DNA from 2 places in the Lactobacillus sp. PSON genome. Region 1 is predicted to be linked to the other one. Evidence: predicted binding sites of a transcription regulator. Region 1 holds the regulator's gene; the other holds the start of a gene.
The links. Region 1 encodes NrdR, which represses ribonucleotide reductase genes. Its sites were predicted from a motif close to ACACNATATATNGTGT; they were not measured.
Positions count from the first base shown of each region.

Region 1 (16,799 bases):
AATTACAAAGAAGCTAAAAAATCTATTGATGACACTTTAAATAAAATGGATATTGATTATCTCGATATGATGATTATTCATAATCCGCAACCTTGGAAAGAAGTAAATCAATCTAATGATCGTCATTTTGAAGGAAATCTTGAAACTTGGCGTGCCTTAGAAGATGCAGTTAAAGAAGGAAAGTTGCGCACAATTGGTGTATCAAGTTTTAATAAAGAAGACTTAGATAATATTATTAAAAATAGTTCTACTACTCCAGCAGTTAACCAAATTTTGTGTCATATTGCAGCGACTCCAATGGATTTAATTAATTATTCTAAAGAAAAGGGTATCGTTGTTGAAAGCTTTTCTCCAATTGCTCACGGCGCAGCTATGAAAGATAAAGATATTATTGAAATGGCTAAAAAATACAATGTATCTGTCCCACAGTTATGTATTCGTTATGATTGGCAGCTTGGTACTGTAGTATTACCAAAATCTGCAAATCCAATTCACATGAAGAGTAATAGTGAAATTGATTTTGAAATTTCTGATGAAGATATGGAAATTTTGAAGAGTGTTAAAGCCTTAGACTATGGAGATGCAGAAGTATTTCCAGTGTTTGGTGGCAAATTATAAATTTAGCAATAATAAAAAACAGGTAATTCTCGTTACATATAAGTAAGAATTACCTGTTTTTAGTTAAAAATTCAATTATTCTTGAATTTCATCAATGTTCAAAACAACTACATATGCGTTAGGAGTATCTGTACCTTCAACAACACTCTTTGCGTAGTCATCATTTTCGTGAATTTCTGGAGTTGCGATAATCTTCATTGCCTTGTGACTTGGAATGTCAGCAACCACAATAGCAGCCTTTGAACCATTCTTTAAGTTTTCGTAAGCATGTGACTTAGTCTTTTCAAGGTATTGAAGTTGACCATCGTTAAGAACCTTCATTGAAGCCTTAGGACCAACTGCTGGAACACCATTTTCATCAACAGTTGCCATGTAAGCTAAGTGGTCTGGGTTATCAAAGAATTCAATTTGTTCTTTGGTTAATTTATTTGAGTCTAATTTTTTCATGAAATCATAAGTCCTTTCTGTTTCACTAAGTTATATCTATTATACGTCATAGTTAATATTAATAAAATTGATATGCACCATTTTTTGACAAAAAGTATTATTGACTGTAACCTTGCAGTATAGTTCATAATGATTGTGGAAATGAGAAGGGTAGGGAGAAACATGAAAGAAGAATTGCCAACGCAAATTGAAGTGCGTGGAGGACGAGTACATAATTTGAAAAATGTGAATGTTGATATTCCACTTCATAAGTTTGTAGCTATTTCTGGTGTATCAGGTTCTGGAAAAAGTTCTTTAGCGATGGGAATTTTATATGAAGAAGGGTCAAGAAGATATTTAGATTCTTTGTCTACTTTTTATCGAAGAAAAATTAAACAAGGAAGACAAGCTGATGTAACTTCAATTAAACATATTCCATCTGCTATTGCTCTTAGACAGCGTCCAAGTATACCATCTGAGCGAGCAACAGTGGGAACAATGAGTGAAGTATTTAATGTTTTAAGGTTGATTTTTTCACGGTTAGGTTCTCCAGTTTGTCCTAATGGACATCAAGTTGCACCAAGTTTAGAAATTGCAGAAGCCATGAGTAAATCTGGAGAAGAAATGGGAAAAATAAGTTGCCCTACTTGTGGAGTTGAGTTTTTTGTACCAAGTGCAGAAGAATTTGCCTTTAATTCTACTGGAGCTTGCACTAATTGTGGGGGAACAGGGAAAGTTCGTCAACTTGATGAAAATAAATTGATTGCTGATGAGAATTTAAGTATTGCTGATGGTGCAATTGCTTCTTGGAGACTTCCTGGGCGTAATTTTATGCCAAATGTTGCTGAATTTGCTGGAGTAAGAATTAATATTCCATTTAAAGATTTGACTCAAAAAGAAAAAGACTTTGTATTAAATGGTCCTGAGAAAAAATATAAGATGGATTTTCTTTCAGGAACTGGACGAGTTTTTCATGATTTTGAAGCTTTATATGAAAATGCTCATCAAGCAGTTTTGCGTTCTGCTAAAACTAGCAAAAGTGAACGTGCACAAAAGAGAATTAGCGAATTTTTTACTTATGATACTTGTCCTGTGTGTCATGGAAGTCGACTAAAGCCAATTTTACTTAAGCAGCTTGCAGGTGGTTTAAACATTGCGCAAGTTACAGAACTTTCACTTGAAAAATTAAAAGATTGGCAGGAAAAAGTAGAAAAAAGTTTACCACAAGAAATGCACCAGATGGCTCATAGATTATTTACAGAATTTGATGGAAATTTGCAGCCATTATTAGATTTAGGACTAGACTATTTAACTCTATCACGCAATGGTAATACTTTATCAACTGGTGAATTACAGCGAATTCAATTAGCACGTACTCTTCGTACAGAGACTACAGGTGTGCTTTATGTATTAGATGAGCCTTCAATCGGCCTTCATCCTGCTAATGTGGATGGTCTTATTAAAATTTTGCGTAAAATTGTTGCTCAAGGAAATTCCTTGGTAGTAGTTGATCATAATGTTGATATTATTGCGGCTGCTGATTATATAATTGAAATTGGACCAAATTCTGGTGAACGGGGCGGAGAAATTATTGATCAAGGAACTATTTCTGATATTAAGAAGAGCAAAAATTCCTTGATTGCACCATATTTAAATGGGAGTGCTAAAATTTTAGCTAGAAGTTTAAATACTAAGGCAGAAGATGAGATTCAAATCGAAGTTAAAAACTACTTCAATTTAAAAGATGTTAAAGCAAAAATTCCAACAAAGAAATTAACAGCTGTAACGGGTTTTTCTGGTGCAGGAAAAACCAGCTTAATTCTTGATAGTTTAGTACCTGCAATTACTGCTACCAAAAAACATGAAAAATTGCCTAAACAAGTAGTAAAACTTGATTCTGACCTTAAGAATGTGGTTAGTGTTGATGCAACTCCAGTTGGTAAAAATACTCGTTCTACTGTAGCTACGTATACTTCAATTATGGATAATTTACGAAAGCTTTTTGCAAGTACTGAAGAAGCTAAAGCACATCACTATACAGCTAGTTACTTTTCATATAATAATAAACAAGGTGCTTGTCCTACTTGTGGCGGAGTTGGGAGTGTAACCTTAGATATTCAATATTTACCAGATATGGAGCAAGTTTGTCCAACATGCAATGGTGAACGATATAATCAAAAAATAAAACAAATTAAATGGCATGGATTAAATATTGTTGATATTTTAAATTTAGACGTTAGAAAAGCTTTATCAATTTTTGCATCAGTTCCAAAGATAAAGCGAGAATTAGAATTATTACAAGAAGTAGGATTAGATTATCTTCATTTAGGAGAAAGTACTCCAGGTCTTTCTGGAGGAGAAGCTCAGCGATTAAAATTGGTAACTCATTTAACTAAAAGTCAAAAGAATACTTTGTTTGTTTTTGATGAACCAACAATTGGTTTGCATCCTCTAGATGTTAAAGTCTTAGTAACTGTTTTACAAAAACTTCTAGATAAGGGTGCAACGATTATTACAATTACTCATGATCTTAATTTAATTGCTAATTGCGATTATATATTAAATATGGGACCTAGAGGAGGAAGTAACGGAGGTCAAATTGTTACAGAAGGTCAATTAGATGATGTATTAAAGAATGATAATACTTTAACTTTAAAATATTTAAAAAATTATCTAAATCAATTGAAGAATAACTAAACTAAAAACTACTAATTTGTATTGAAAAATATGAATTAGTAGTTTTTTGTTACTTTTTATCAACACTTTTTAGAAAGTGTTGTCTAACTTACATAGTGAAGAAAACTGTTCTTCTAATTTGAATAGTAAAAATAGTAAGATGGTATCAAATACAAATATAGTTTAATTAAAAAGGATACGTTGAGTTATGGATAACATTACAAAATTAGCAGAAAAAATAAATGATGCCGATGCAATTGTTATCGGTGCAGGAAGCGGGATGTCTAATGCAGCTGGGATGGATTTTTGGTATGAAAATAGTCCAGTCATTTTAGAAGATCCAGATTTACGATATTTATATGAAAAATACCATTTTCAAGGTTTGTTTAATGCCTTTTATACTCCATTTGAGAGTCAAGAAGAACGTTGGACATTTTTGACTAAACTTTATAAATTACTTACTACTATCCAATCTAAGAATCCAACATATGAATATTTGCAAAAGATACTTACTAATAAAACATTTCATATAGTTACTACTAATCAAGATATGCTTTTTTTAAGATATTTTGATCAAAAACAAGTCAGTGAAATTCAAGGATCATGGGCATATTTTCAGGCGAAAGATACAAATATAGATAAAAATTTATATCCAACTAAACCAATTATGGAAGATTTATTAACTAAAATCGACAATCATTTAATTCCAAGTGAATTTATACCAACTGGTGGTGATGGTCAAGAGTTAATTGGATGGGTAAGAGGGCCAGAATTTTTAGAAGACAAGAAATATTTTGAAGAACATGAAAAGCTAAATAAATTTATTGGTAAATATAAAGACTCTAAATTATTATTTATCGAAATGGGTGTTGGTAGAATGACACCAATGTTTATTCAAGAACCATTTTGGGAAATGACACAATATCTAAAAAATGCAAGTTATGTCAATATCAATCCTAAAGATGCTTTATGTAATCCAGCAATCAAAGACAAGGCATTATTAATCAATGATGATATTAATGAAGTACTTAAAGAGACTAGCGAAAAGATTGAGGAGGCCAAAAATGTCTAATAAAGATGTACAATTAGCTCATAAATGGGTAGAAGAAGCTGATGAGATTCTAGTTACTGCAAGTAATGGATTTGCAATTTCAGAAGGCTTGAATTTATTTGCAAATGATGAAAAGCTACGTGAAGTTTTAGGTGATTTAGTAGATAAATATCATCTGACAAGTATATTGATGGCATTTTCGTATAAATATCCTAACCGTTTAGATTATTGGAGAATGGCAGCACGCGTAGCTGAATATTACAGCTATAATTATCAACCAAGTAAGTATATGAAGCAATTACAAAAAATAATTGCAGATCGACCATATTTTATTTGGACATCAAATACAGATCATCATTTTGTTCAAGCTGGATTTAAAAATGTTTTTGAAATAGAAAGTAACTGGTATAAAGGATGGAATAAGCTTGATAGTAATGCAAATGTTAATTTGAAAGAAACATTGCACCAAATATTTTTAAAGGATCAAGCAGGAACATTATCAGAAAAAGACTTGCCAGATAAAAATATTGAACTTAATTTTAATCAATTTGATAAAAAACAAATTGCTGATTTTAGAGAATTTTTGGCAAATAGTGAAAATAAAAAATTATTAGTATTAGAATTAGGAATTGGACCAAATAATCAACTTATTAAAGCTCCAACTATGGAACTTATTGCTTCTGATCCTCAAAGTAAATATATTACTATTAATAAAGGTGAATTAAATATTTCACCAGAGATTGCAAATCGTTCAATTGGCTTTTCTGGTTCAATTGAAGATGCATTTGAGGAAATTATCTCTGGAAAAAGCTTAGGTACAAAAGTAATTGGTCCTAAAAAAGTAAAAAAGCTTTCTCCTTCTGAATTAAAAGAACAAGAAAAGATGTTACAGAAGTTTTTCCCAGATTATATGATTAATGCTTCATTTCATGGTACTACACCGATGTATGTTACTATTGATGATGAACATCCGTCTTTATTGCATGGTGTAGAATTTGGGCAGTCTTGGATGTATAGTATTGGGGATGCAGCAAGAGTTCATTGTTTCACTCCTGATGGAAAGTATTATCATGTAGATTTAGGCTTAGATAAGAGCAAAGATCAGCTACATGGTTTTTATGTTAACCCGGGAACTCTAGTAGGTATTGAACATTTGCCAGGTCCAACTGGATTCTCTCAATTAAGTGTTAACTTACCAATGCAAAATAATGGCAGAATTATGATGCCTAGATTAACTGAACTAAAATTACTTTTCCCTGCTCAAAAAGAAATTATAGAAAAATTGAGTGATGATTATGAAAGTGAGAAAAACTGATCGTAGAACTGTATATACTATTAATGTTATTAAAGAAGCATTTATTAAATTAATTAATAAAGAGCCATATTCTAAAATAACTGTGGCACAATTATGCAGAGAAGCGGAAATTAACCGATCAACTTTTTACTTACATTTTGATAGCATTGATGATGTCTTAGATGCAGTCTTAGATGATGCCTTATTATTGACAAAGACTTCTCCCACAGTTGATTTTGAAAATCAAAGCTTTACTTTTCATGATTTAAATGAAAATGAATCATTAGTACCAGCTTGTCAGCGAATTGGAGATGCAGATAAATACCAAAAATTGCTATTAGATCCAGATTTGAGTGAGTATATTATTGGTAGAATAATGCTTCATGAAAAAGATAAAGTTGTTCCCAATATTATAAAAAGAACGGGATTATCAGAAGAAGATGCAATGACATTATTTTCTTATGTAATTCACGGTTCTTTTGCAGTTAATCGAGCTCATGGATTCAAAAAAGATTCTAAATGGTCACATGATGTGCAATTGTTAAATCGTTTTATTCAAGCAGGTTATGAAAGTTTGCGTAAATAATTTAATAAATAGGGTCTAATGATTAAACGAAATATACCAAAAACTGTTAAAATGTATAAAGAACATTTTGACAGTTTTTTTATTTAAGGAGAAAATTATGGCACAAAAGAAATTACTTTTAATTGACGGTAACTCGGTGGCCTTTCGTGCCTTTTACGCTTTATATCGTCAGCTAGATAAGTTCACTAGTCCTGATGGTTTGCATACTAATGCAATCTATACTTTTAAGAATATGCTTGATGCAATTATGAAAAAAGTCAACCCTACTAACGTTTTGGTCGCCTTTGATGCAGGAAAAGTTACATTTAGAACCCAAATGTATAAAGACTACAAAGGTGGTCGTGATAAAACGCCTAGTGAGCTTTCAGAACAATTACCAGTAATTCGTGAAATGTTAAGTGATTTAGGAATTAAAAGCTATGAACTTAAAAATTACGAAGCAGATGACATTATTGGGACATTAGCTAATATGGCAGAAGAAGCTGGCTATCAGGTTGTAATTGTCACAGGGGATCGTGACTTAACGCAGCTTACTTCAGATAAAGTTACAGTAATGATTACTAAAAATGGTGTTGGTGATACTGAAGATTATACTCCAGAACACATGAAAGAAGTAAATGGGGTAACTCCAACTGAATTTATTGATATGAAAGCATTAATGGGAGATACTTCAGATAATTATCCAGGTGTTACAAAAATTGGTCCTAAAACAGCTTCTAAGCTTATCCAAAAATATGGTTCTATTGAAAATCTTTATGCAAATATTGATGATATGAAAAAATCTAAAATGAAGGAAAATTTAATTGCAGATAAGGATAAAGCTGTTTTGGCTAAGAAGCTTGCTACAATTGATAGAACTTCTCCAGTAGAATTAACACTTGATGATACAAAATTACAAGAAGTTGATTATGAAAAACTTCGCACTTTATATGAACGTCTTGGTTTTAGAAAGTTTTTAAGTCAGCTTGATCAAAGTGGAGATGCCCAAAGTGCGAACACGGGTGAAGAAGATTACAAGTATATTGAGTTAACGCAAGAAAATATTTCTGAGTTAGAAGATCTTAAGCAAAAAGAAGTTACTTTTTATTTAGGGATGTTAGGTGAAAACTATCACACTGCTCCTTACGTTGGTTTTGCAATTAAAGTTGGAAATAAAAATTATGTTTCAAAGGATGCTGCTCTTCTTCAAGAAATGCCTTTGAGAGGACTTTTAGAAAATCAAACAATCAAAAAGAATGTTTTTGATATTAAACGTACTTATGTAGGGCTGAATCGTCTGGAAATTAAAGCTGGGGGCTTAGATTATGACATGCTTCTTGCTAGTTATTTAGTAAATAATGAAAATAATTCCAATGATTTAGGTGAAGTGGCCCATCTTTATGATGAATATTCAATTAAGACAGATTTAGAAGTTTATGGTAAAGGTAAAAAGCAAGCAGTTCCTGATGATGATATCTTCTTCAAGCATTTAGCAGCAAAAACTTGCATAATTGAAAAATTAAAACCTGAATTATTGAAACGTCTTAAAGATCATGAACAAGATAGTTTGTATGATGAAATCGAAATTCCAGTTGCTTTTGTTTTAGCTAAAATGGAAATTGCTGGGATGAAGGTCATGCCAAGTACACTTTTAGAACTTCAAAATGAATTTGCAGTCCGTCTAAAAGATCTTGAAGAAAAAATTTATAAACAAGCTGGCGAAGAATTTAATTTGAATTCTCCTAAGCAACTAGGTCATATTTTATTTGAAAAATTAGGTTTACCAGTTATTAAGAAAACAAAAACAGGTTATTCAACTTCTGTAGATGTTTTAAATCAATTGCGCAAAGACAGTCCAATTGTTAGTGAAATTCTTGATTATCGGCAGCTCGCAAAAATTCAATCTACTTATGTAAATGGATTGCTAGATGTAATTCAACCAGATGGTCGAGTACACACTCGTTATTTACAAACTTTAACTGCAACGGGTCGTCTTTCTTCAGTTGATCCTAACTTGCAAAATATTCCAACTAGAACTGAGGAAGGAAAACAAATTAGAAAAGCTTTTGTACCAACTACGGAAGATGGGTATATTTTTTCATGTGACTATTCTCAAGTTGAACTGCGAGTATTAGCACATGTTGCAGGAGACAGTGCAATGCAAGAAGCCTTTAAAACAGGCTATGACATTCATGCCCATACTGCTATGAAAATTTTTCATTTAAATTCACCAGATGAAGTAACTCCGCTTCAACGTCGTCATGCTAAAGCTGTTAACTTTGGGATTGTTTATGGAATTTCTGATTATGGCTTATCTAAAAACTTAGATATCTCTAGAAAGCAAGCCAAAGAATTTATTGAAAACTATTTTGAACAATATCCTCAAGTTAAGGAATATATGGATAAAGCAGTTAAATTTGCACGTGAAAACGGATATGCTGAAACCATTATGCATAGAAGACGTTATTTACCAGATATTCATTCTAAGAACTTCAATGTTCGTAGTTTTGCAGAAAGAACTGCAATCAATTCTCCAATTCAAGGTTCAGCTGCAGATATTATCAAAATTGCAATGATCAATATGGAAAATAAACTTGAAGAACTCCACTTAAAAACTAAGATGGTTCTCCAAGTTCACGATGAATTAATTTTTGATGTACCAAAAGAAGAATTAGAGACTATTAAAAAAGTTGTTCCAGAAGTTATGCAATCAGCTGTTCAACTAGATGTTCCATTGGTTGCAGATTGCGGTTGGGGTCATAGTTGGTATGATGCTAAATAATTTAAGGAGATAATTATGCCAGAAATGCCAGAAGTAGAAACTGTAAGGAGAAGCTTGTTGCCTTTAGTAAAAGGTAAAACTATTAAAAAAGTAACCTTATGGTATCCCAAAATTGTTGCTAGTAATCATGATAAGTTTGTTAAAGAACTTCCTGGTAAAAAAATCCTTGATATTGATCGTTATGCAAAATACTTGCTTTTTAGACTAAGTGATAATTTAACTATTGTTTCTCATCTTCGAATGGAAGGTAAGTACCACTTAGTAGACAGTTCTTTAACTAAAGATAAACATGATCATGTTGAGATAGAGTTTACTGATAAAACTGCATTAAGATATAATGATGTGCGCAAATTTGGAAGAATGGAACTAGTTGTAACTGGAACTGAACGTGAAACTACAGGTATTGGAAAATTAGGACTGGAACCTAATAGTCCAGAATTTACTGTTTCATATTTAGTTAATAAGCTACATACTAAGCAAAAGAACATTAAAAATGCTTTACTCGATCAGACCATTGTTGCTGGATTAGGTAATATCTATGTAGATGAAGTTTTATGGCAAAGTGGTATTCATCCTTTATCTAAGTCTTGTAAAATTCCATCAAAGCAAGTGAAAATTTTACATCAAAACATTAACAGTGAAATTTCTCAAGCAATTGCATTGCGTGGAACTACTGTTCATACTTATTTAGATGCTAATGGGGATGAAGGTGGCTTTCAAAATTATTTGAAAGTCTATGGTCATAGCGGTGAAAGTTGTGCTAAATGTGGTACAAAATTAGAAAAAATCAAAGTAAATGGACGAGGGACCACCTTTTGTCCAAAATGTCAGGTGATATATAAATGACACAAGTATTAGGGTTAACTGGCGGAATCGCAACTGGAAAAAGTACAGCCGATGAATTTTTTAAAAAGCAAAATATTCCAATAATTGATAGTGATAAAATTGCCTATAAAATTATGGATATTGGTAAGCCTGCTTATCAAAAAGTTAAGCTTATATTTGGTGATGAGTTCTTGAATGAAGATAAATCAATAAATCGTAAAAAATTGGGTCATTTAGTCTTTTCAGATTCAAAAGAATTAAAAAAGCTAAATGATATTACTCATCCCTTGATTTATCAAGAAATCCAAGAGAAAATACAAGTAGAGAAAAATAAAAAGACGCCACTTGTAATAGTGGATGCACCAGTGCTTTTTGAAAGTGGCGGTCAAAAATATTGTGATGCTACTTTAGTAATTACTTTGTCATTAGATGTGCAGCTTAAGAGATTAATGGTGCGCAATAATTTAACTAAAAATGAAGCAATGAATCGAATTAATTCACAGATGCCTCTTGCTCAAAAAGAAAAATTAGCTACTTATGTAGTTGACAATACTGGTACAATAAAAGAATTAGAAAATAATTTAGCAAAAATTTTGAAAAAGATGTGCGAGGTTTAATTATGGAATGTCCAAATTGTCACCAAAATTCCTCTCGCGTTATTGATTCGCGTCCTAGCGATGAAAATCGTGCAATCAGACGGCGCAGAGAATGTGAAAATTGCGGTTATAGATTTACTACTTTTGAAAGAATTGAAACTGCCCCTCTTCTTGTGATTAAGAATGACGGAACTCGTGAACCTTTCAGTCGTAAAAAGATTCTTCATGGAGTTATGGCGGCTGGGCAAAAGCGCCCAATTACAAGTACTCAATTTGAACAATTAGTAGATCGAGTTGAAAATAAGGTTAGAAAACAGGGTGTTAGCGAAATTTCATCAAAGAAAATTGGTCAGTTTGTAATGGATGACTTAGCTGATATTGATGATGTTGCTTATATTCGTTTTGCTTCGATTTATCGTGAATTTAAAGATATGTCAAGTTTTATGAAAACCATGGAAGATATGATGGCTAAGCGTGAGAAAGGAAATTAAAAATGTTTGAGACATCTAATCCCAGACAGCCTTTTCTTGTACTTAATCAGATAAAGCTTTTTCCAGAAGATATTGAAATATTAATTAAGCTCTATCAACCCTTAATAGGTGCAACAGCTATATCACTGTATCAAACCTTAATTGAAAATTTTGATTCATATGATACTATTTCAAGTGCTAAGGCTATTGGTTTGCTTCAACAACAAATAGATTGTGGATTGAGGGACTTATTTTTGGCTCTTCATAAGTTAGAAGCTGTAGGATTAGTTAAAACTTACCTTAAAAAGACAATGGTAGGTCAAACAATTTTATTTCGTTTGTTGAAAGTTCCACAGTCAAAAGAATTTTTTTCAACGCCATTATTATCTAGCTTATTACGTGAGAAAATTGGCTCTACTAATTTTCAAAGTCTTAGTCATTATTTTGCTCAGCAAAATAAATCTCGGGAAAAAGAAATTAAGGATGCACAAGAAGTTTCTGCGTCCTTTTTTGACGTTTTTCGTCTTTCTCAAAAAGAAGCAATTAGCCCTTCTCAAGAAGTACAAGAAGCTGCTATGGAAAACCAAGTTCAAGACATTCCAAAAGCAGAAATTAATGATACTGATACCACAGATTGGAAGTTTATTGAAGATCAATTTGAAACTTATCAAATTCCTGTAGAAGAAATTAAATTAAAAAAAGCAGCGATTAGGTCATTAATTCAGACTTATGGTTTAACTGAGCAAGAATTTGTGGAAGAGTCTCTGCCAACTTTACGTGGAAGTTATAAACTTGATATGAAGGCAATTGAAGAAATGATTGCTGATAATTATCGTTTAAATCACACTCGTCAAAATATAGCAAAGCAAATTAAAAAGAATAAAGAGAATGTAGCTGTTTCTAAAAATAGTAAAAATCAAAAGTTAATCGATGCAGCAACTCAACTATCTCCAGCTCAATTTTTATATAAAATGAAAGAAGCAAAGGGTGGCTTTACAACTGCTTCTGAAAATACGATATTAAGTAATTTGCATATGAAAGGATTGCCGATAGATGTAATCAATATGATTACTTATACTTGTCTGGAATATTACGACAATGCAAATGTTAATTATAAGTTAGCTAATAACTTGGCAAATGATTGGCTGCAACATCAAATAGCTACTGCTTCACAGGCTCTTGATTATATTCAACAAAGAGGAATTGATAAAACAAATAATAAAAAGACTTATACGCGTAAAAAACATGTTGAAAAGGGGACAGATTGGAGTAAGAAGAAGGCAAAGAAACCTGACAAGAATTTTAATCCGGAAGAATTAAAGAAGTTTTTTGAAGATTTTGAAGATAAAAATGGTATGAATTAGGTGATAAAAATGAAGCCAATTGGCGACATGATTAATAATGTTGTTAAAAAACGTAATTTAGGCAATTTTAGTTTGTTACAAAAAGAAGTACTACAAGATAAAGATGTACAAACTTTTTTAAAAGAAAATGCTAGTCATTTAAATAAAGCTATTGTTGCAAATAGTATGGCTAATTTGTACGAGTTTTATACTCAAAAAAAGAATGCCAACCATGTAATGGATGGATATCAACCGGAATTATTTTTAAATGGACGTGTAATTGATGTTCGCTATAAACCAACTGCTGAAAAAATTAGTCATGATCGTGAAAAGTTGACCAAGGAGCATTTAGAGTTAATAGATTTACCTAAAAAACTTCATAATGTTCGTTTAAGTCAACTGGATTTAACTGCTGAAAGATCTGAGGCTTTTGGTTTGATTCAGAAGTTTTTGCTAGATTATAAAAAAGATATTCATCAAAGAGGTTTATTTTTAACTGGTGATTTTGGCGTAGGAAAGACTTATCTTTTGGCAGGTCTTGCTAATTATGTTGCAGCAATGAGTAAGAATGTTGTCTTTTTGCATGTTCCAACTTTTATTTCAGGACTTAGTAGACATTTTGAAGATAATAGCTTGCAAAAAGAAATTAATAAAGTTGCTGAAAGTGATCTCTTAATTTTAGATGATATTGGTGCTGAAACTTTAAGTCAATGGTCGCGAGATGATGTGTTAGGGGTAATTTTACAAGCAAGAATGGACAATGTGCTTCCAACGTTTTTTTCATCAAATCTCAGCATGGATGATTTAGAGGAGCATTTTAAAGAGACTAAGAATTCAATTGATGCCGTTAAAGCTGGACGTCTTATGCAAAGGGTTCGCTTTTTAGCAAAAGAAGTTGTAGTTGATGGAGAAAATCGGAGAATTCAGGAATAAATTTTAGAAAAGGGCTTGCAAGTAAAAAATGAGTGCGTATAATAGAATTTAAGTAAATGAACATGATGCTACTTGTCTCAGAGAGAAAGATCTAGTTCTGGAAGTCTTTCATTAAAGTAGCACCCCACTCGTTTATTACCCAACGTTCATATTTGGTTAGATTCCTATATCAATCTATTAAGAGAGGCTAGACTCACTCTAGCCTGAATTTTGGGTGGAACCACGTAATTAAGCGTCCCAGTGCAGTTAGCACTGGGACTTTTTTATTTTTCTTTTTTGGAGGTAAATATGAGTTTTTCAATTACTTTGCCAGATGGTTCAAAGAAGGATTTTGACAAAGAATTAACTATCGCAGAATTAGCACATGGAATTGCTACATCATTAGGTAAAGCAGCTGTTGCAGGTAAAGTTGATGGTCAAATTAAGCCACTTGACTTTGTCTTAAATGGCGATCATGAAGTTGCAATTATTACTGATAAGGATGAAGAAGGTTTAGATGTTTTGCGTGCAACTGCTGCATTTATGTTTGAAGCTGTTGCTAAAAAGGAATACCCTGAACTTCACTTTGGTGAACATGTAGCTGATGACGGTGGCTTTTATGTTGATACTGATAAAAAAGATCAAATTAAAGTTAGCGAATTGCCTAAGTTAGAAAAGGCAATGCAAAAGATGGCTAAAAATGGTGAAAAGATTGAACATGTTCAAATGGCTAAAAGCGAACTTGAAGAAATGTTCAAGGATGATCCATATAAGAGTGATCTTTTGAAGAAGATTGATGCAGATACTGTTGACGCATATAAGCTTGGTGATTTTGTAGACTTTGGTTTTGATGCTTTGATGCCAAATACTGGTAAAATTAAACACTTTAAGCTTTTATCAGTAGCTGGTGCTTACTGGATGGGTAAGAGTTCAAATCCTATGCTTCAAAGAATCTTTGGTACTGCATTCTTTAAAGCAGCTGCTTTAGATGAAGATTTAAAGCGTCGTGCAGAAATTAAGGAACGCGATCACCGTACTATTGGTCGTGACCTTGACCTCTTCTTCGTAGATCCTAAAGTTGGTGCAGGTCTTCCTTACTGGATGCCAAAGGGTGCCACTATTCGTCGTGTTGTAGAACGCTACATTATTGACCGTGAAGTAGCTGATGGTTACAAGCACGTTTACACTCCAGTTCTTATGAACTTAGATGCTTATAAGACTTCTGGTCACTGGGCACACTATCGTGACGATATGTTCCCACCAATGGACATGGGAGATGGCGAAATGCTTGAACTTCGTCCAATGAACTGCCCAAGTCATATTCAAATCTACAAGCACCACATTCGTTCATACCGTGATCTTCCACTTCGTGTTGCTGAACTTGGTATGATGCACAGATATGAAAAATCAGGTGCCTTGTCAGGTCTTCAACGTGTTCGTGAAATGACTTTAAACGATGGTCATACTTTTGTAGAACTTGACCAAATCCAAGAAGAATTTGCTAAAGTTTTACGTTTAATTATGGACGTTTATAAAGACTTCGACATTACTGATTACTACTTCAGACTTTCATACCGTGATCCAAAGAATACTGATAAGTACTTTGCAAATGACGAAATGTGGGAAAGAAGTCAAAAGATGCTTAAAGGTGCTATGGATGACCTTGGTCTTGACTACGTTGAAGCAGAAGGTGAAGCAGCATTTTACGGTCCAAAGCTTGACATTCAAACTAAGACTGCTTTAGGTAATGATGAAACTATGTCAACTATTCAACTTGACTTCATGCTTCCTGAACGTTTTGGCTTAACTTATGTAGGTAAAGATGGTGAAGAACACCGTCCAGTTATGATTCACCGTGGTATTGTTGGTACTATGGAAAGATTCATTGCTTACCTTACTGAAATCTACAAGGGTGCATTCCCAACTTGGCTTGCTCCAGTTCAAGTAGAAATTATTCCAGTTAACTTAGATGCTCATGGTGAATATGCTGAAAAGGTAAGACAAGAACTTGCTAAGCGTGGATTTAGAGCAGAAATTGATGACAGAAATGAAAAGATGGGTTACAAGATTCGTGAATCTCAAACCCAAAAAGTACCTTACACTTTAGTTCTTGGTGATGAAGAAATGAAGAGTAACGGAGTTAATGTTCGTCGTTACGGTACTGAAGAAGAAATTTCTAAGAGTCTTGATGACTTCATTAACGAAATTGACGCTGATGTTAAGTCATACTCACGCGAAAACTAAATTAATTATTGACGATTACTTTAGTAAAGAGTATAATCGTACTAGTTGAGAACAAGAAGAAGCTCCCGCTTCTCGCCTAAGTTAAGTTAACCTCTAGGCTAATCGATAATTTCTGTTGATTAAGAGCGGGCGTTAAACTTATAAGCCTGCTCTTTTCTTGTCCTCAAATTAACACGGAGGTGAAGAGTCATACCAAGGAATTTGATTTTAAACGATAGAATTCGCGCACGTGAAGTTCGTTTAATTGATGAGAATGGCGAGCAAGTTGGTGTCATGACAAAGCAAGATGCACTTCAAAGAGCAAATGATGCAGATCTTGATTTAGTTTTGATTTCACCAAATGCTAAGCCACCAGTTGCCCGTATCATGGACTACGGTAAGTATCGCTTCGAACAACAAAAGAAGCTTAAAGAATCCCGTAAGAAATCTAAGACAGTTAGTGTCAAAGAAATTCGCTTAAGTCCAACTATTGAAGGTAACGACTTTGAAACTAAATTGAAGCATGTACAAAAGTTCCTTACTAAAGAAGGCGCTAAGGTTAGAGTTTCTATTCGTTTCAGAGGTCGTGCAATCACTCACAAGGAATTAGGCCAACAAGTACTTGAGAAGATGGCAGAAGCAACTTCCGACATTGCTAATGTAATTAGCAGACCTAAGATGGAAGGTCGCTCAATGTTCTTAATGCTTGCTCCTAAGAGTGAAAAGGACAAAAAGAAAAAGTAGTTAATTGGAGGAATTTATAATGCCTAAAATGAAAACACACCGCGCTTCAGCTAAGCGTTTCAAGAGAACTGCTAATGGTGGTTTGAAGCGTCACCACGCATTTACTGGTCACCGTTTCCACGGTAAGACTAAGAAGCAACGTCGTCACTTAAGAAAAGCTGCTATGGTTTCAGCAAGCGACATGAAACGCATTAAACAAATGGTTTCACAAATGCGTTAATTAAAGTACGAACGATAGTAGGAGGATTTTCTAATGCCAAGAGTTAAAGGTGGA
Region 1 is NZ_JBQXFW010000007.1:34,230-51,028, reverse strand. It holds gene ACTHPI_RS07255 (aldo/keto reductase) at 1-618, shown strand, start outside; gene ACTHPI_RS07250 (pyridoxamine 5'-phosphate oxidase family protein) at 694-1,065, opposite strand; gene ACTHPI_RS07245 (excinuclease ABC subunit UvrA) at 1,228-3,741, shown strand; gene ACTHPI_RS07240 (Sir2 silent information regulator family NAD-dependent deacetylase) at 3,929-4,792, shown strand; gene ACTHPI_RS07235 (Sir2 silent information regulator family NAD-dependent deacetylase) at 4,785-6,086, shown strand; gene ACTHPI_RS07230 (TetR/AcrR family transcriptional regulator) at 6,067-6,651, shown strand; gene polA (DNA polymerase I) at 6,749-9,412, shown strand; gene mutM (bifunctional DNA-formamidopyrimidine glycosylase/DNA-(apurinic or apyrimidinic site) lyase) at 9,428-10,258, shown strand; gene coaE (dephospho-CoA kinase) at 10,255-10,854, shown strand; gene nrdR (transcriptional regulator NrdR) at 10,857-11,324, shown strand; gene ACTHPI_RS07205 (DnaD domain protein) at 11,327-12,667, shown strand; gene dnaI (primosomal protein DnaI) at 12,677-13,579, shown strand; gene thrS (threonine--tRNA ligase) at 13,868-15,802, shown strand; ribosomal protein L20 leader region at 15,850-15,966, shown strand; gene infC (translation initiation factor IF-3) at 16,004-16,525, shown strand; gene rpmI (50S ribosomal protein L35) at 16,545-16,745, shown strand; gene rplT (50S ribosomal protein L20) at 16,779-16,799, shown strand, end outside.

Region 2 (16,799 bases), on a different contig from region 1:
ACTCATGTTCTGCAGTATTAATAATGCGGCTGTCGCTGTAACCATACCAGCTATTTTGCAGATAATAACGATTTAGATGGACTTTAGCTTTTAATAAGTGTTTGGTAACAGGATTGTATGTAGTTGAAGTAACACCAGCTGCGCTTGTTGAACTGTCGTCAATTACACTGACAACAATTTGTGCATTAGCTTTATCATTTACTTCATGAAAGGTAAATGCTCCAGTTCTATTCCAAGCATTCATTGCATCTATGCTTGCAGAACGTAATTGAGGATTATTTTTAATATTGATATAAACTCTGGCTTCTGGCTTTGACCAGCTACCAACATTCTCGTTATTAGTTTTTTCTTTAGAAATACCTTGCTGGTTATCATTTGAACTAATTGATGAATTATTAAACTTTGGAATATTTATATTTCCAGTAGAAAATATTTTATTAATTCGCTGACTAATAGTTGTAAGTGAATCATTAGTAGCTATTCTGACATTAGTATTATTTTCATAAGTCCAAAAAAACAGGACTAATACTAATAACAATAAAATATTTCTCAAAAAACGGAAAAATGATTTCATATTTTATCAACTCCATTTTTAGAATTATAAACCTAAATGGTGAAATTTTTATAAACATTTGCTTATGTTTTATTAGCATAATGTTAATTATTAGGATGATGAGATAAATAATGATAAAATAATATACAAGCTTTTTTGGAAGGTGACAATATGACTGAAAAAACAAGTGAAGAACAATATGAACAAACCCATCTTGATTATGTAATGGGTCTTATTAAAAATAAAGAAAAAGAACTTAAAAAGTCTATCAAATCAGCAGAAGGAGAGGCACGCGAGCTTAATTCACATTTTTTTGATGATGTAAAACTTGACTATGATGGCTACTCTACTTCAATGGAAACAGCCTTATCTATTCACCAACAGCAGCAACTCTTAAGTGAACGTGAACATGCTTGGCAACATTCTGCAAAGCAGCTTGATACAATTGAACGCTTAGAAAAGAAGCCTTATTTTGCTAGAGTTGATTTTACTGAAAAAGGGTCAAAACCAGAAACTATTTATATTGGTCTTGGCTCTTTTGCTGATACTGAGGATCACTTTTTAGTTTATGATTGGCGTGCTCCAATTTCTTCGATTTATTACGATGGAAAACTGGGCAATGTTACTTATAATTCACCAGCTGGAGAAGTAACAGTTGACATGACTAAAAAGCGTCAATTTATGATTGAAAATGGTAAAATCATCAACATGTTTGATACCAATGAATCTATTGGAGATCAGATGCTTTTAGAAGCTTTATCTGAAAAATCAAGCACACAAATGAAGTCAATTGTAACTACAATTCAGCAAGAACAAAATAAAATTATTCGTAACACTAGTGCAGATCTTTTATTTGTACAAGGTGCTGCAGGATCGGGTAAAACAAGTGCGATTTTGCAAAGAATTGCATATTTATTGTATCGCTATCGCGGTAATTTAACTTCAAGTGATGTAATCATGTTTAGTCCTAATCAATTATTTAATGATTATATCAAGAATGTGTTACCTGAAATGGGTGAGCAAAATATGGTACAAATGACATATTGGCAGTTTGTATCTAGACGTTTACCTGGAATGAATGTTGAAAATCTTTTTAAACAATTTGAAGATAAAACAGCAGATACAACAATTGGCGCCTTTAAGGACTCAGTTAACTTTTTTAATTTAGTAACTCGTTATGCGAAGCACCTGAATAAGCGAGGAATGGTTTTCAAGAATATTTATTTCCGTGATAAGAAAAAGCCATATTTTGATAAGGAAAAAATCAAAGAAATATACTATTCTTTCAATGATAATTACAAATTAGCTAATAGAATTGATGCAACTCGTGAAGAATTAGTTAAATTGCTTAATCGAAAGATTGCACCAGAAGTTAAGAAAAAATGGGTTTCTGAGACGATTGAAGGCTTGAGTAAAGAAGAATTGAACAGTCTGTATGATAGACCAGATCAGGAATTTGCTTCAGAAACTGAAGAAGAAAAGTTTTTAGGTAGAAAAATCGTTGTTAAGGAATTGAAGAAAGTTAATCGTCGAATTAACCATAATCAGTTTATTAATATGCGTGCTCAATACTTGCGCTTTTTACGTGCGGTTCCAAAGATGACTGATTTAAGTAAGTGGGAAATTTCAGAAGACTCATGGAATAAACACGTTGAAGAAGTTAAGGAAGGCTTTAAAAATCGCGATATTCATATGAATGATGTTTCTGCATATTTATATCTTTATGATTTAGTAACTGGTCGCAGGACTAATTATGAAATGCGTTATGCTTTTATTGATGAAATTCAAGATTATACTCCTTTCCAATTAGCATATCTTAAGTTTAACTTTCCGCGAGCTAAGTTCACAATGCTGGGAGATTTGAATCAAGCAATCTTTACTAAAGATGAAAGCCGTAGTCTTTTAAAGCAAATTTCTGGTTTGTTTGATCCTGAAAAAACAGATGTAGTGCAACTAACTAAGTCATATCGTTCAACTAAAGAAATTACAGACTTTACTAAACAGATTCTACGTGAAGGAGAAAAAATTGAATCCTTTAATCGCCGTGGTCCAAAGCCTGTAATTTGGGGAAGAAAAAATGATGAACAAGCAATTGATGTAGCAGTGCAAATTTTAAATGATAATAATAAAAATAAGCAAACTACAGCAGTAATTACTAAGGACTTAGCGAGTGCAAAGTATGTTAGTGAAAAGTTAAAAGAAAAAGGTGAAAAAGCAACCTTAATTGCTACAGCTAATCAGCGTTTAGTACCTGGAACTTTAATTGTGCCATCATATCTTGCTAAGGGATTAGAATTTGATTCAGTTATTATGTGGGATGCATCTAAAAAGAATTATCATGAACTTGATGAAACTCAATTAGTTTATACGATAACTTCACGTGCGATGTATAAGTTGGACATTATTTATACTGGAGAAAAAAGTCCCCTTCTTGATGTTAACGAGCAAACTTATGATGAAAAGTAAGTAAAGCTGTTGACAAAGGTGTCAGTATCATATAATATTGAAGAATATTAAAACAACTTAGAACAGAACTAGTAATTCACTGACCGCTAATAGAGAGTCTTTGATGGTGGAAATGAGATAACGGCGTGGATGAATCACATCTGTGAGTTGACTCCTTGAAAAAACAGTAGAGCAGTCCGGGTAGCCCGTTACAGCTAAAGGTTTATTAACGAACTTATCAAGGCAGTTTGATGTGAATCAGCTGTAAATATGAGGTGGAACCGCGGAATAATTCGCCCTCTTAGACTATGTGTCTAGGAAGGCGTTTTTTGTTAGTAAACTTAGTGAGGCAGTTTAGTGTGAGCTAACTGTGAACACGAGGTGGGAACACGCAATTTTACGTCCTCTTGATTATATCAAGAGGACTTTTTTATTAAAAAAGTAGGTGGAATTATGGAGTATATTATGCAGATTATGCCGGCGCTTTTAGCTGGTGTATTAATGACGTTAAAGGTTTTCTTTTGGACATTAGTTTTAGCTATGCCGCTGGGAGTTTTAGTTGCGCTTGGAGAAATGAGTAAAATTAAACCTGTTAAATGGTTAGTAGAATTTTATGTATGGATAATGCGAGGAACTCCACTTTTATTGCAATTGATATTTGTATTTTATGGGTTACCGATTTTACATATTGTTTTTCCACGTTATCAAGCTGCACTTTTGGCTTTTGTGCTTAATTATGCTGCATATTTTGCTGAAATTTTTAGAGGAGGATTGCAGTCAATTAATGAGGGACAATTTGAAGCGGCTCAAGTTTTGCGTTTAAATAAGTTTCAAACAATGACTCATATTATTATTCCCCAGGTTATAAAAATTGTGTTGCCTTCAATTGGAAATGAAGTTATTAACTTAGTTAAAGATTCATCTTTAGTTTATGTAATTGGACTGGGAGACTTACTTAGAGCGGGAAATGTTGCGATGGCACGTGATGTAACCCTAGTTCCATTAGTAATCGTAGCAGCAATCTACCTGCTTTTGATTAGTATTTGTGCATTTTTACAAAAGAAAGTGGAAAAGCACTTTAGTTATTACAAGTAGAGGTAAAGAATATGTTAGAAGTTAAAAATTTATGTAAAGCTTTTAATGGACGTGAAATTTTAAAAAATATTTCTTTCACTTTACAAGATGGTGAAATTTTAACAATTGTTGGTCCATCTGGTGCCGGTAAAACTACTTTGCTTCGAATTATTGCAGGACTAGAAACTAAGGATAGTGGCGAAATTTTAATTGATGGAAAAAGTTATGATTCTGGTAAAGTAGGAGTCGTTTTTCAGGATTATAATCTTTTTCCTAATTTAAGTGTGATGCAAAATATAACTTTAGCACCAAGGCTTGTCCTAAAAAAAAGTACGGAAGAAGCAGATAAAGAAGCAGAACAATTACTAAAAACTTTGCAAATGATGGGACATGAAAAGCAATATCCTTATCAATTATCTGGTGGACAAAAGCAGCGAATTGCAATTGCAAGAGCGTTAGCAATGCAGCCAAAAATTCTTTGCTACGATGAACCAACCAGTGCTCTTGATCCAACTTTAAGAAAAGAAGTTGAAAAGATGATTTTGAACTTAAAAAAGACAGGATTAACTCAAGTAATTATTACTCATGATTTAACATTTGCAAATAATGTTGCTGACCAAGTATTAAAGGTTAAACCATTGAGTGAGGATTAATGATGAAGAAAATTGTACTTTTTTTGTCTCTAATATTAATATCTTTGGGGCTAGCTGGATGTAGTAATGTACAAAAAGAAGCAAATACTACAGATACATGGTCAAAAATTGTTAAGAATAAAACTGTCGTTGTTGGATTAGATGATTCTTTTGTGCCGATGGGTTTTTCTCAAAAAAATGGTCAACTTGCAGGTTATGATGTTGACTTAGCAAGAGAAGTGTTTAAGCAATACGGAATAAAGGTGAATTTTCAGACAATTGATTGGTCAATGAATGCAACTGAACTTCGTAACGGTACAATTGACTTAATTTGGAATGGCTATAGTATTACACCAGAGCGTGAAGAAAAAGTTATGTTTAGTAGACCATATTTAAAAAATCGTCAAGTATTAGTAGTTAAACGTGATAGCAATGTTCATAATTTTAAGCAGATGAAGAGTAAGGAACTTGGTATGCAGACGGGGTCTACTGCTGAACAATGGTATGAAGGAAAGCAAAATGTACTTCGTGCAAAAAAGGCAGTCTTATATGATCAAGTGCCAAATTCTTTCTTAGATCTTAATGCTAATCGAATCCAAGGAATTCTTTTAGACGAAGTGTATGCTAATTATTATATTGCTCATCAAGCAAATAAAGATGCGTATCGAGTAATTATCAATGACAAGGTTCCAGCAGATTATTTTGCAGTGGGGATGCGTAAGGGCGATAAAACACTGCGTAAGAAAATCAATTATGCTTTGGGTCAATTGCAAAAAAATGGTAAGTTAGAAAAATTAAATAAAAAGTGGTTTGGCAGACAATCAAATTATTTAGGAAGAGACTAAAAAGACTAGCATAAAAGCTAGTCTTTTAGTTTAGATAAAATTGTTGGAGCTATAGTTTTAACTAAGAGCTGATTACCTTTATCAGTTAAGTGTTGACCATCTGCTTGGTAGTAAGAAGAAATATCAGATAAACTAGAAAAAGCAGAAATCATATCAATAAATGGAATATGATTTTGCTTGGCAATATGTTTTGCGACTTGATTAAAATTTGCAATGTTTTGATAAAATTGATTAATTTCAAAATTATTTGGATCAGGTGGAAAAGGTCCAACAATAATGCACTTCTGAGGGCCGATATAATCAATCAGAGTTTGTAAATTGCTAGAATAATTTTTAAGGCTGACACCCCACCCACTTGAAGCATCATTAGTGCCATATTCAATGACAACTAGATTGCTACTAGAGTCTAATTGTTTTAAATAATCTAGTCCCTCAACCGTAGTGGCACCGCTTTTAGAAAGATTGATTACTTGGATATTATTTCCCAAGAAATTTTGAAAAAGATTAGTAACTAAATTAGTATTTTGATGATTACGAAAACCATTGAAAATAGAATCGCCGAAAAGAATCGTTTTTTTCATATTTTGCTCCTTTTCCTCTATAATAAACTAAATAGAATTAATTAAGAGGAATTTTTATGAAAAATTATACATGCTTTAATAGAGATGAATGGGCTGCATTGGCTCCTAAGAATAAGGCCGAAATTACTAAGGAAGAACTTTTAAATATTAAATCATTAGGGGATGTTGTTGATTTAACTGATGTTCATGAAATATACACTAGCTTAATTAGTTATCTTTATTTAGTTTATAAAGAAAAGCGTCATACCCAACATGCTCAAGAAAGTTTTTTACATAAGAAATTAAAACTTGCTCCTTTTATCATTGGTATTTCTGGCTCGGTTGCTGTTGGAAAATCAACAACTGCTAGACTTTTGCAATTATTGTTAAGTAGAACTTATCCAGAATTAAAAGTACATTTAATGACCACGGATGGTTTTATTTATCCCAATCAAGAATTACGTCGTAAAAATTTAATGTCACGTAAAGGTTTTCCAGAAAGCTACAATATGACTATGTTGAGTGACTTTTTGAAAGATGTTTTAAGTGGAAAAGATGATATTGTATATCCATTATATTCTCAAGAATTAAGTGATATTGTCCCAGGAAAATATGGTCATGTACAAAATCCCGATATTTTGATTATGGAGGGTATTAATACATTACAATTACCCAAGAGTGGTCAAGTTGTGACAAGTGACTTTTTTGATTTTTCTTTATATATTGATGCTGAAGAAGATATGATTGAAAAATGGTACTTGCAACGATTTGAAAAAGTTCTAGACTTAAATAAAAATAATAAGAATAATTACTATTATGAAATGGCCAATGGCCCAAGAGAAGATGCCTTAAAATATGCCGAAGAAGTGTGGCAAATGATTAATTTAGTTAATTTGCGCCAATATATTGCTCCAACTAAGCAAAGAGCTAGTTTGATTTTACATAAAACAACAGGACATTTAATAGATAGCATATATTTACGTCATTTTTAAATTAATTTGGTACAATTGAATTAAAGGAGAATTTTTATGGTACAAGCAATTAATTTAAAAAAGGGTATGGTATTTACCCAAGAAGGAAAGTTAATCAGTGTTATTAAAGCAAATCACCATAAGCCTGGTAAAGGCAACACTGTTATGCAAATGGATTTGCGTGATATAAAGACAGGTGCTGTTGTTCATAAGACAATGCGTCCAAGTGAAAAAGTAGACTTGGTTGAAATGACTAAAAAGAAAGCTCAATATCTTTATGGTGAAGGTGATCTTTACACCTTTATGGATACTGAAACTTATGAACAATATGAAGTGCCAAGTGATATTTTAGGTGATGATAAATTATATCTAATTCCTAATATTGTTGTTGATTTGGACTTTGTTAATGATACTGATTTAATTGGGGTAAATCTTCCAGCAACTGTTGCTTTAACAGTTAAAGAAACTCAACCAGAAATTAAGGGTGCTACTGCTGCTGGTGGTGGTAAGCCAGCAACTATGGAAACTGGTTTGGTTGTAACAGTTCCTGACTTCATTAAGGAAGGCGAAAAGATTATCGTTAATACTGCAGAAGGTACATATAAATCTCGTGCAGATAGTCAAGCTCATTAAACAAAAAAACTAGCCAACTTTGGCTAGTTTTTTTGTTGCTATAAGCTAATTAAGCCTAAAGCAACAATTGCTGGTAGCATTTGTACTACAAAAATCTTTTTAGTTGCAGTAAAACCACCAAATGCAGCTACTACAATGATAAATCCCATCAATAATTGCCAAATGAGAATAAGAGTTTCTCCTTTTAACATGAAGAATACAATGATAATCATTAAACCTAGCATCCCATTATAAACTCCTTGATTAGCTAGTGCTAAACGAGCAGATTCTTGCTTAGTAAAGTCAGATGACATGTTAAAGACTTTGGCTTGTGTCTCTGGACTTGCAAAAATTTCCAAGTAACAAATTGCGATATGTTCAATTCCAACTAAGAAAACTAAAATCATTCCAATGTTGTGTAAAAGTTCCATTTATTTTTCCTCCGATTGTTTTAATCTTATTATCTCACAATTTTTCTAATTATTGTTGCAAATGCAACAATAAAGATATAAAATATTTTTAAGGATGTGAGAAAATGACCGAAGATATTTTGCATCAAATAGGTACTATTGCAAGAGCGCTTGATTCCATAGCTAATATTGAATTTAAGGAGATTAGCTTAAGTCGAGGTCAATATTTATATTTAGTGCGAGTTTATGAAAATCCAGGTATTATTTCTGATCATTTAGCAAGTATCTTAAATGTTGATCGGACTACTGCTGCTAGAAGCATTCAAAAATTAGTTAAGCAAAATTTGATAAAAAAAGAATCTGATAATGAAAACAAGAAAATACGTCATCTTTTTGTTACAGATCAAGGAAAAGAGCTTGCTAAGTTTATTCAAAGAGAGAACGTTTATTCAAATGAAATGGCACTGAATGGTTTAAGTAATGTTGAAAAAGATGAATTGAAATATCTTTTGCAAATAGTAGAAGAAAATGTCAGCGAAAATTGGAACTTTGTAAAAAATGGAGGAAAGAGGACATATTAATGGACTATTTAATTAAGAATGTAACTAGCAATGATCTTAAGGATTTACAAAATATTTCCCGGGAAACCTTTAAGAAAACTTTTGATCCATTTACTGCTCCAGATGATATGAAGCGATTTTTAGAAGAAGCATATGCCGATAAAAAATTATTGGCAGAAATTAATAATCCACACAGTAGATTTTTCTTTTTGCTGGTAGAAGATGAAGTTGCAGGATATTTAAAGATTAATGATGAAGATGCTCAAACAGAGTCTGTAAAGCCGAATGCACTTGAGGTAGAGAGAATTTATTTAAGAAGTAAGTTTCAGCATAAAGGCTTAGGCTTAGTTTTAATAAAACTTGCAGAAAAAATAGCCCGTGAAGAAAATCGTGACTATATGTGGCTTGGAGTCTATGAAAAGAATATAAATGCGCAAAAGTTTTATAAGCGAGATGGCTTTGAGAAAGTAAGTCAACATGTTTATCAAGTTGGGGATGATCCTCAGATTGATTATATTTTAGCTAAAAATTTGCATTAAAAAAGACAGTTCAATTGAACTGTCTAGTGCTTAATCATCGTCATGTTCAGTGTCGATGATTTTTTTATTTTGAGCATCAATTTTTACTTCTGTTTTTTGATGACCATCATCGACTTTTACTTCCCAGTAAGCATTATTATTATCTTGTTCTAATTTCCATTCAGTACTTGTGCTATTTTTGACATGCTTTTCAGCAAGTTTGCTTGCTTCATCTCGAGAAATCACTTTATCAAAGTTAAGGCCTTGTTTAAGATGTTCATCTAAATCTAGAGTTTCAGAATGTTTGTTAATTATCTTGCCGCTATTAGCATCAATTGTCATAGTATATTCTTTTGTAGAATCAAAGCCTTCAATTTCGTAGACATAATTACCATTTTCTACTTTTAAATCAATATCTTTGATTTTCTTATCATTATAATCTTTATCAAAAATATTAAGAGCTTTAGTCTGGCTGATATTAATTTGAGAAGTCTTTACTTTAGCTTTGGTTTTGTTAACAGCTTTTTCAGTTTTACTTTTTGTGCTACTGCTGCTTTGAGTACTTGATTTTGAAGAAGTGTCATTTTCAGATTTGTTAGAACAGGCTACTGTACTAAGAGATAAAATTCCAAGAAGAGTAAAGGATGATGTTAGACGAATTAGTTTAGTTCTTTTCATGATTTTCTCCTTAAAAATATAGTTATAGTTTTAAAATAATTATATCCGTAAAGAGACACTGTGTCACTTTATTTGAATTGATATTATCAAATTCTTAAATTTTAAAGTGAAAAAATAAGCCACTAATGTGACTTATAATAATTATTCGCCTTTAAAAGAACCATCTTCTACTTCACGAATAAAGTCAGCTAAGTGCTTATAATAAACATCTGGATTATCAACCATATGATGGTGACCTCCATCTGGAGTTGTAACTAAGCGTGAATTAGGAATTTCTTTTTGCATTGTTTTAGCAGTAGAAATTGGCATAGTTTCATTTTCACCGAAAGTAATTAAAGTAGGAACCTTAATATTTTTTAATTGATCACGGAAGTGCCAGTCCTTAAGTTTACCAGTAATTACAAATTCATTATCACCTTGAAAGGCGTTATAAACAGCACTGCCACCAATATCTTTTAAGTGATAAAGCTTAGAAGGTTGCTTTCTATCAACAAAGTTGATATTTAAAATTTGAACATCATCTTGATAACGTTGGTTGTCGTAATCGTTATTTTTTTCACATTCATGCATAAAGTCAATTTCAGTTTGTGGAAGTACTTCTTGACGACGACGATTAACACTAGCAACATATTCATCAATTTCATCAACCATTGAAGAAATAATAGCACCCTTTAAATGTTGACCGTATTTAACTGCGTATTCTTGTACTAAAAGGCCACCCCAACTTTGACCAATTAAGTAAAAGTTATCCAGGCCCAATTTTCTACGAACTTCATCAACTTCATCTAAAAAATATTCATAAGTTAAATATTTTTTAGCAATTTCTGGGTCAGAATAATCAGGTTGATCTGAATAAAGAGAACCTAATTGGTCATACATAGTAACTTGAACATTTAAGCCTTGCTTTTTTAATTGTTCTGCCGCATCTTCCCAGTATTCGTGGTTTCCTCCAGGGCCACCATGAAGAGCGAGTAAATGGATATCACCTTCACCTTGGGTATTGGTCCATAAGTGATAACCATTATCTAAAGTAATGATTTTACTACCAGTTTGCATAATTTTCTCCTTTTTTTATAATCTTTTACATTTTATTTTAACTCATAATATAATTTCTAGCCAATTTGTGAAACTTGCCCTTTTTTGCGTATAATATAGAATATCCCAAACTTTTAAGGAGATTTTGATGAGTTTAAAATATGCTAAAAAAAGCCAGGTGATTTTGTTCACTATCTTAGCAGCAATTAAAGCCTGCAATATAGTTTTTGTTGCTTATATGATTCAGATTATGTTGAATGTGGCATCATCAGGTTCACATGACTATATGCATTTAATTAGATTAGCAATCTTTACGGCAATTGGTCAGTTGGGCTTTATGGCTAGCAACTTTATTTATGAAACAGTGAAAATGACAATTGTGCGTGATGTTAATATGGTTTTTAAGCGTGCTAATCTTGCATATTTAGTTGATCAAGGGGAACCAGATATTAAGAATGGGTTGTCATTGATGACTAATGATTTAAAGCAAATTGAGACTAATCGAGTTAATGCTCAACTTGATATGATTTTACAATCGCTTACCTTTATTGGAGCTATTAGTTTTGCGTTTTATAGTTCATGGCAAATGACAGTTGTGTTTGTAGTAGCAATGATTGCACCCGCAATTATTCAACTCATTACTAGTCCGATTATTACTCGTAAGTCGGATATTTGGGCAAAGAAAAATGCAATATATACTCAAAGTGTTTCTGATTCATTAAATGGTGCTCAGTCAGCCAAACTATATAATGTTCGTTCAAATATCGTAACTCGAGCTGCTAAAGCTGCACAAAATATGGAAAATGCTTTGAGAAATATGTCTTTGACGCAAGCTTGGGCATTGGAGTTGATTTATTCAGCAGCTGAACTATTTTGCTTTATTATTCCATGTACAATTGGTGGAATTTTAATGATGCAAGGTAAATTAAAAGTCGGAACTTTAGTAATGATGGTAGATTTAGCTATGAACTTTATTACACCAGTTGTGACTCTATTTAACGAATTTAATCAAGTTAAATCTACTGTTCCAATGTGGAAAAAGACTGTTCAAGCTTTAAAGCACCATAGTGAATATAACAAGAAAAAGATTAAGCATTTTGATGGGATGCAGGTTGAAAATTTATCTTATATAACCCGTCAAGACCATAAAAAAGTTTTTGATAACGTAAGCTTAAGTGTTAAGCCAGGTGAAAAAGTACTTTTGATGGCACCAAGTGGTTGGGGAAAGACTACTTTATTGCGATTAATGCTAGGATTAAAAAATCCAAAAACAGGTAAGATTATATTAAATGGTAAAGATGTAACTGGTAATTGGAATCAGGCTCATAATTTCTTTTCTTATGTAAATCAAAAGCCTTTTATGTTTGATGATACCTTACGTTTTAATATTACTTTAGGCAGAAAAGTCGATGATAATTTATTAAAAAGTGTAATTCATGAAGCGGGCTTGGATGAATTGGTTAAAGAACAAGGTTTAGACAAAAACGTTGGAGAAGATGGTAATAGTTTATCAGGGGGCCAAATTCAGCGTGTAGAAATTGCAAGAGCGCTTTTATCAGAACGTCCAATTTTATTAGCTGATGAAGCAACCAGTGCGCTTGACCCGCAATTATCTTTAGCTATTCATGAAACTTTACTCAAGAATCCTAAAGTTGCAGTAATTGAAGTAGCACATAAAATTTCACCTGAAGAAAAAGAAATGTTTGATAAAATTATTCATCTGGATAAGCATCGAATAGAGACAAAGATGTAATTAATATTTAAAAAAATATATAGAATTTTATTTATTCTTGTACTGAAAATGCTTACATAATAAAATTAGCTTATCAAGATAAATAAAAATTAAGTAAAGGAAGATGAGTAACGATGGCAGAACCAAAATGGTTACAGGATATGGATCGCAATGAATATTTAAAAGAAGATTTTGATGCGTCAGCTAAGTCAACTGCTGGCACCACTATTGAAGGCATAGAAAAAAATGATCCTGAATGGCTTGATAAAGCAGCTAAAAAAGTTAACGCTGCAGAAGGTAATGATTACGTTAAGCTTGATTCAGGATTAATGACTGTTAACCAGTTAAATTGGATGCTTCAAAATACTATTGGTGAGTTAACCTTTGTAGATGATAATAATCAATTTTTATGGTATAACCGTCCTAAAGATCCTAATGCAAAAATGAAGGCTAAGAGAACTCCTGAGCAAGTCGGAGATACAATGAAGGCTATTCACCCAGATGTTAGAGATGTAATTCCTAATGCTAAGAAAGTAGTCCATGCACTTCGCACTAAAGAAGCGGGACACGATGAAGTTTATATGCCAGTTCCTACAGGTAATTTAAAAGAACTTATTTTGCATTACTATAAGCGTGTAGAAGATGATAAAGGAAATTACGTTGGTATTTATGAATGGGTACAAGATTTATATCCATTAGTAAAATACTTCTGTGAAACTACTGGACAAAAATTAGTGATTGATCCTGATGCAACAAGTGGTGCAACTTACCGCAGAAATTCTGATCCGGATGCTGCAACAAGTGCTTCGACAAAAGCAGAAGAAGTCAAAGAAAAACATGAAGATAAAACTGATGCAACAAGTGGTGCTTCAGAGCATCAATTTTTTAGGCGATTAAAAATCGCCTTTTTTTATTAAAAAATTTTTCTGAAAATAAAAAATAGTGTTAAAGCCTGTTATAAACACTATATGTAGGGATTAACATTTTTATCTACCACAATATCTAGAAATGTCAATTCTTGAATCTGAATAATTTTTAACTTATTATAGTTAACGTTGATTTACAAGATGTTCTATTTACAGAACGGATAAGGCACAACATCTTGTGTTGTGACCTAAAGAAAAGGAGATAAGAATTAATGAATTCTAGGAATGAGAATTATTTTGTATGGTTATTTAATCAGTTAAAGGGTTGGCCAATTCAAAATTATATGTTGTGGTTCTTTGCGTTTGGTTTTCAACTTGCACTTTTAATTCAAGGTAAGTTTGATATGGTTACCTTGGTTACATTTATTGGTACGCTTTTAGGAACTCTTTGTGTTTTAGCAATTAATGCCACTAAAGCAATCAATGGTTGGCTTGGACTTATTTCAGCTGCATGTTTTATCTATGCTGGTCTTGAAGCAAAGAATTATTTGTCAATTTTTGAACAAATTGCTTATATTGCTACACTTGACTTGCCAATTATTCTTTCAGTTAAATCATGGAATGATGATACTAAAAATCACTTAAGAAAATTTGGTGCTAAAGAATGGGTAATTGCTATAGTTGGTACCTTAGCTGTTTATGCAATATCTGGTTTCCTTATTGGGAAGTTTACTAATGATCCTCGTCCTTGGATTGATGCTATTAGTTTTGCTATCTCACTTACTGCAGGAATTATGTGTTTCATGCGCTATAATAATCAATACTTCTGGTGGACAGCTAGTGGTATTTTCCAATTAATTCTTTGGGGGATTACTTATGCTCAAGGGGATGCAAGTTTAGCAATGGCAGTTAACTCATTAATATATGTTGTTAATGATGTGTTGGCCTTTACTGTTTCACCTTGGTTCAATCATGGACGTAAAAAGGCTGGTCTTGCAGAAATCAAAGGTTAATGATAAAAAGTCACAGTTATGTGGCTTTTTTCTTATGGTAAAATAAAGCAAACTAATAGAGGTGAAACAATGACTTTTTATACAATTAAATATATTCAAGAAAATCAAAAAAGTGATAAGGCTGTTTTTTACGTACTTATGATGGTAGCGGCGATTTCTATGATTATTTTTGCTATTTTGTATTTAAGGGATAGATTCGCTACAAGGTATCGTGATTTGGGGATAATTGCACTTTTATTTTTGCTTTTGTTTGCTGGAGTCCAATATGAAAAATATACTCAAATAAATGCTCAAAAATCACAGGCAACTCAGATTATTCCATTTTTAAAATCGATTGCACGAGATAATAATGTTAAAGAAAGTGATGTAATGGCTAATGCAACTACATTGCAAAATGGCATGATAGTTAGAATTGATTCGAAAAATGAAGATTATCAGTTAAACTTGAACGATGATAATAATAGTTATTCATTAACTCGTGCTCATGTAATTGACCATAAGGTGGAGGTAAAATAAATGCAATTAAACTACACAGAATTATTTATTAAATTTGCGCTAGGCATTTTGACCTTGATTATTCAAATCAATATTTTTGGTAAAACAAATCTTGCTCCAACTACTGCTTTAGATCAATTGCAAAACTATGTGTTAGGTGGGGTGATTGGTGGAATTATTTATAATCCATCAATAAAAGTAATGCAATTTTTGCTTGTATTAATTGTTTGGACTTTAGTTGTATTTATTTTGAAATTTAGTCGTGAGCATAATACTTGGGTGCGTAATTTAATTGATGGAAAGCCAGTTCAAGTAATAAAAAATGGTCATGTTTTAGTTGATAATTGTTTAAAAGCTGGAATTTCTGCTAATGAATTGATGTTTAAATTGCGTAGTCGCGGAATTTATTCAATAAGTAAAGTAAAGAATTGTATTTTTGAACAAAATGGACAATTAACAGTTATTGAAAATGATGAGGATAATATTCGCTTTCCAATAATTAGTGATGGTCAAATTAATTATGATGTGCTTGACTTGATTCATAAAAATGAAGCTTGGCTGACAAAACAAGCAAAAGATGCTGGCTTCAATGATATTGGGGATATATTTCTTGGAGAATATAATAATGGTAAGCTGAATTTTACAGGGTATGAATAAAAAAGATATATATCAATAAATAGTATTAATTTTTATGACTTTAGTTATGAGCAGGTTAATCATAATAGTTATGAATTAATTAAAAAGTTTAGTAAATAGGAGAAATGAATGAGTATTTTTGTAAAAGAGGGCGTTTTATATGTATCAGGTAGTGAAGATAAGTTACGCCATAAGGGAAAAGAAATTGTAGATTTTTTAAGTGATTATACCTTGATTGATATTGAAACTACTGGTTTGAGTCCATTTAGAGATCGAGTAACCGAGCTTGGTGGAATAAAAGTTCGAAATGGAAAAGTTGTAGATAAATATAGCCATTTAATAAAATATCCTCAAAAAAATACAGTTCCAGCTTTTATTACTAAGTTGAATGGTATTACCCAGGAAATGATTGAAAAAGATGGAATTCCAGTTAAGAAAGCAATTCATGATTTTCGCGGTTTTATTGGCGAGGATATTATTATCGGTTATAACATTAACTTTGATTTGAATTTTGTTTATGATTTAGCTAAAAAATATGGTGAACCCGAGTTAAATAATAACTATGTTGATGTATTACGCTTAGCACGGGTGTTTTATCCTAAGGAACGCCATAATCGCTTACTTGATTGTATGCAAAGAATCGGGATAGCAGAAGTTGAACAACACAGAGGATTGGACGATTCTTTAGATACAAAAAAGGTATATGATTACTTTAAGGAAAATTTTGCAGATGAAATGCTTACCACTGCTAAATCTAAAGTGAAAAACTTTGATTTAGTAAATGATAAACTACAGGCATGGGACTTAGGTTTTCGTAATCCTTTAAACTTGAAAAAAGTAGTTTTATCTGGAAATCCTCATTTTGACATAATTGAAATGAAGCAAGTAATTAATAATATGAATGGTCAAATTCAAGATGAAGTAAATTCAGATACAAATTACTTGATAATGGGTGATCATGATTTCTTTAGACACGACAACGAGGATTTAGAAGCTGCTCGTCAATATATTAAAAATGGTGCAAAAATCAAACGCTTATCTGAAAGTTTCTTCTTAAGTATGCTTGATGATTGGGCAAGAAGTTAATATAAAAGGGTAAAATTAAGAGATGACACAAAAACGAAAAAAACAAAGAAAAAGAGATAGTGCGCTATATACAATTGT
Region 2 is NZ_JBQXFW010000002.1:22,066-38,864, reverse strand. It holds gene ACTHPI_RS00645 (matrixin family metalloprotease) at 1-574, opposite strand, end outside; gene helD (RNA polymerase recycling motor HelD) at 725-3,019, shown strand; T-box leader at 3,069-3,302, shown strand; gene ACTHPI_RS00635 (amino acid ABC transporter permease) at 3,452-4,093, shown strand; gene ACTHPI_RS00630 (amino acid ABC transporter ATP-binding protein) at 4,105-4,725, shown strand; gene ACTHPI_RS00625 (amino acid ABC transporter substrate-binding protein) at 4,728-5,549, shown strand; gene ACTHPI_RS00620 (SGNH/GDSL hydrolase family protein) at 5,567-6,130, opposite strand; gene coaA (type I pantothenate kinase) at 6,187-7,101, shown strand; gene efp (elongation factor P) at 7,138-7,713, shown strand; gene ACTHPI_RS00605 (DUF1304 domain-containing protein) at 7,752-8,123, opposite strand; gene ACTHPI_RS00600 (MarR family winged helix-turn-helix transcriptional regulator) at 8,228-8,683, shown strand; gene ACTHPI_RS00595 (GNAT family N-acetyltransferase) at 8,683-9,201, shown strand; gene ACTHPI_RS00590 (PepSY domain-containing protein) at 9,232-9,858, opposite strand; gene ACTHPI_RS00585 (prolyl aminopeptidase) at 10,000-10,914, opposite strand; gene ACTHPI_RS00580 (ATP-binding cassette domain-containing protein) at 11,042-12,646, shown strand; gene ACTHPI_RS00575 (PAS domain-containing protein) at 12,760-13,542, shown strand; gene pnuC (nicotinamide riboside transporter PnuC) at 13,764-14,504, shown strand; gene ACTHPI_RS00565 (DUF3290 domain-containing protein) at 14,574-15,020, shown strand; gene ACTHPI_RS00560 (DUF421 domain-containing protein) at 15,021-15,656, shown strand; gene ACTHPI_RS00555 (exonuclease domain-containing protein) at 15,765-16,721, shown strand; gene ACTHPI_RS00550 (DNA/RNA non-specific endonuclease) at 16,744-16,799, shown strand, end outside.
Region 2: pnuC (nicotinamide riboside transporter PnuC) is a predicted target of NrdR. The motif match lies at 13,718-13,733, and genes of this name have one in related genera.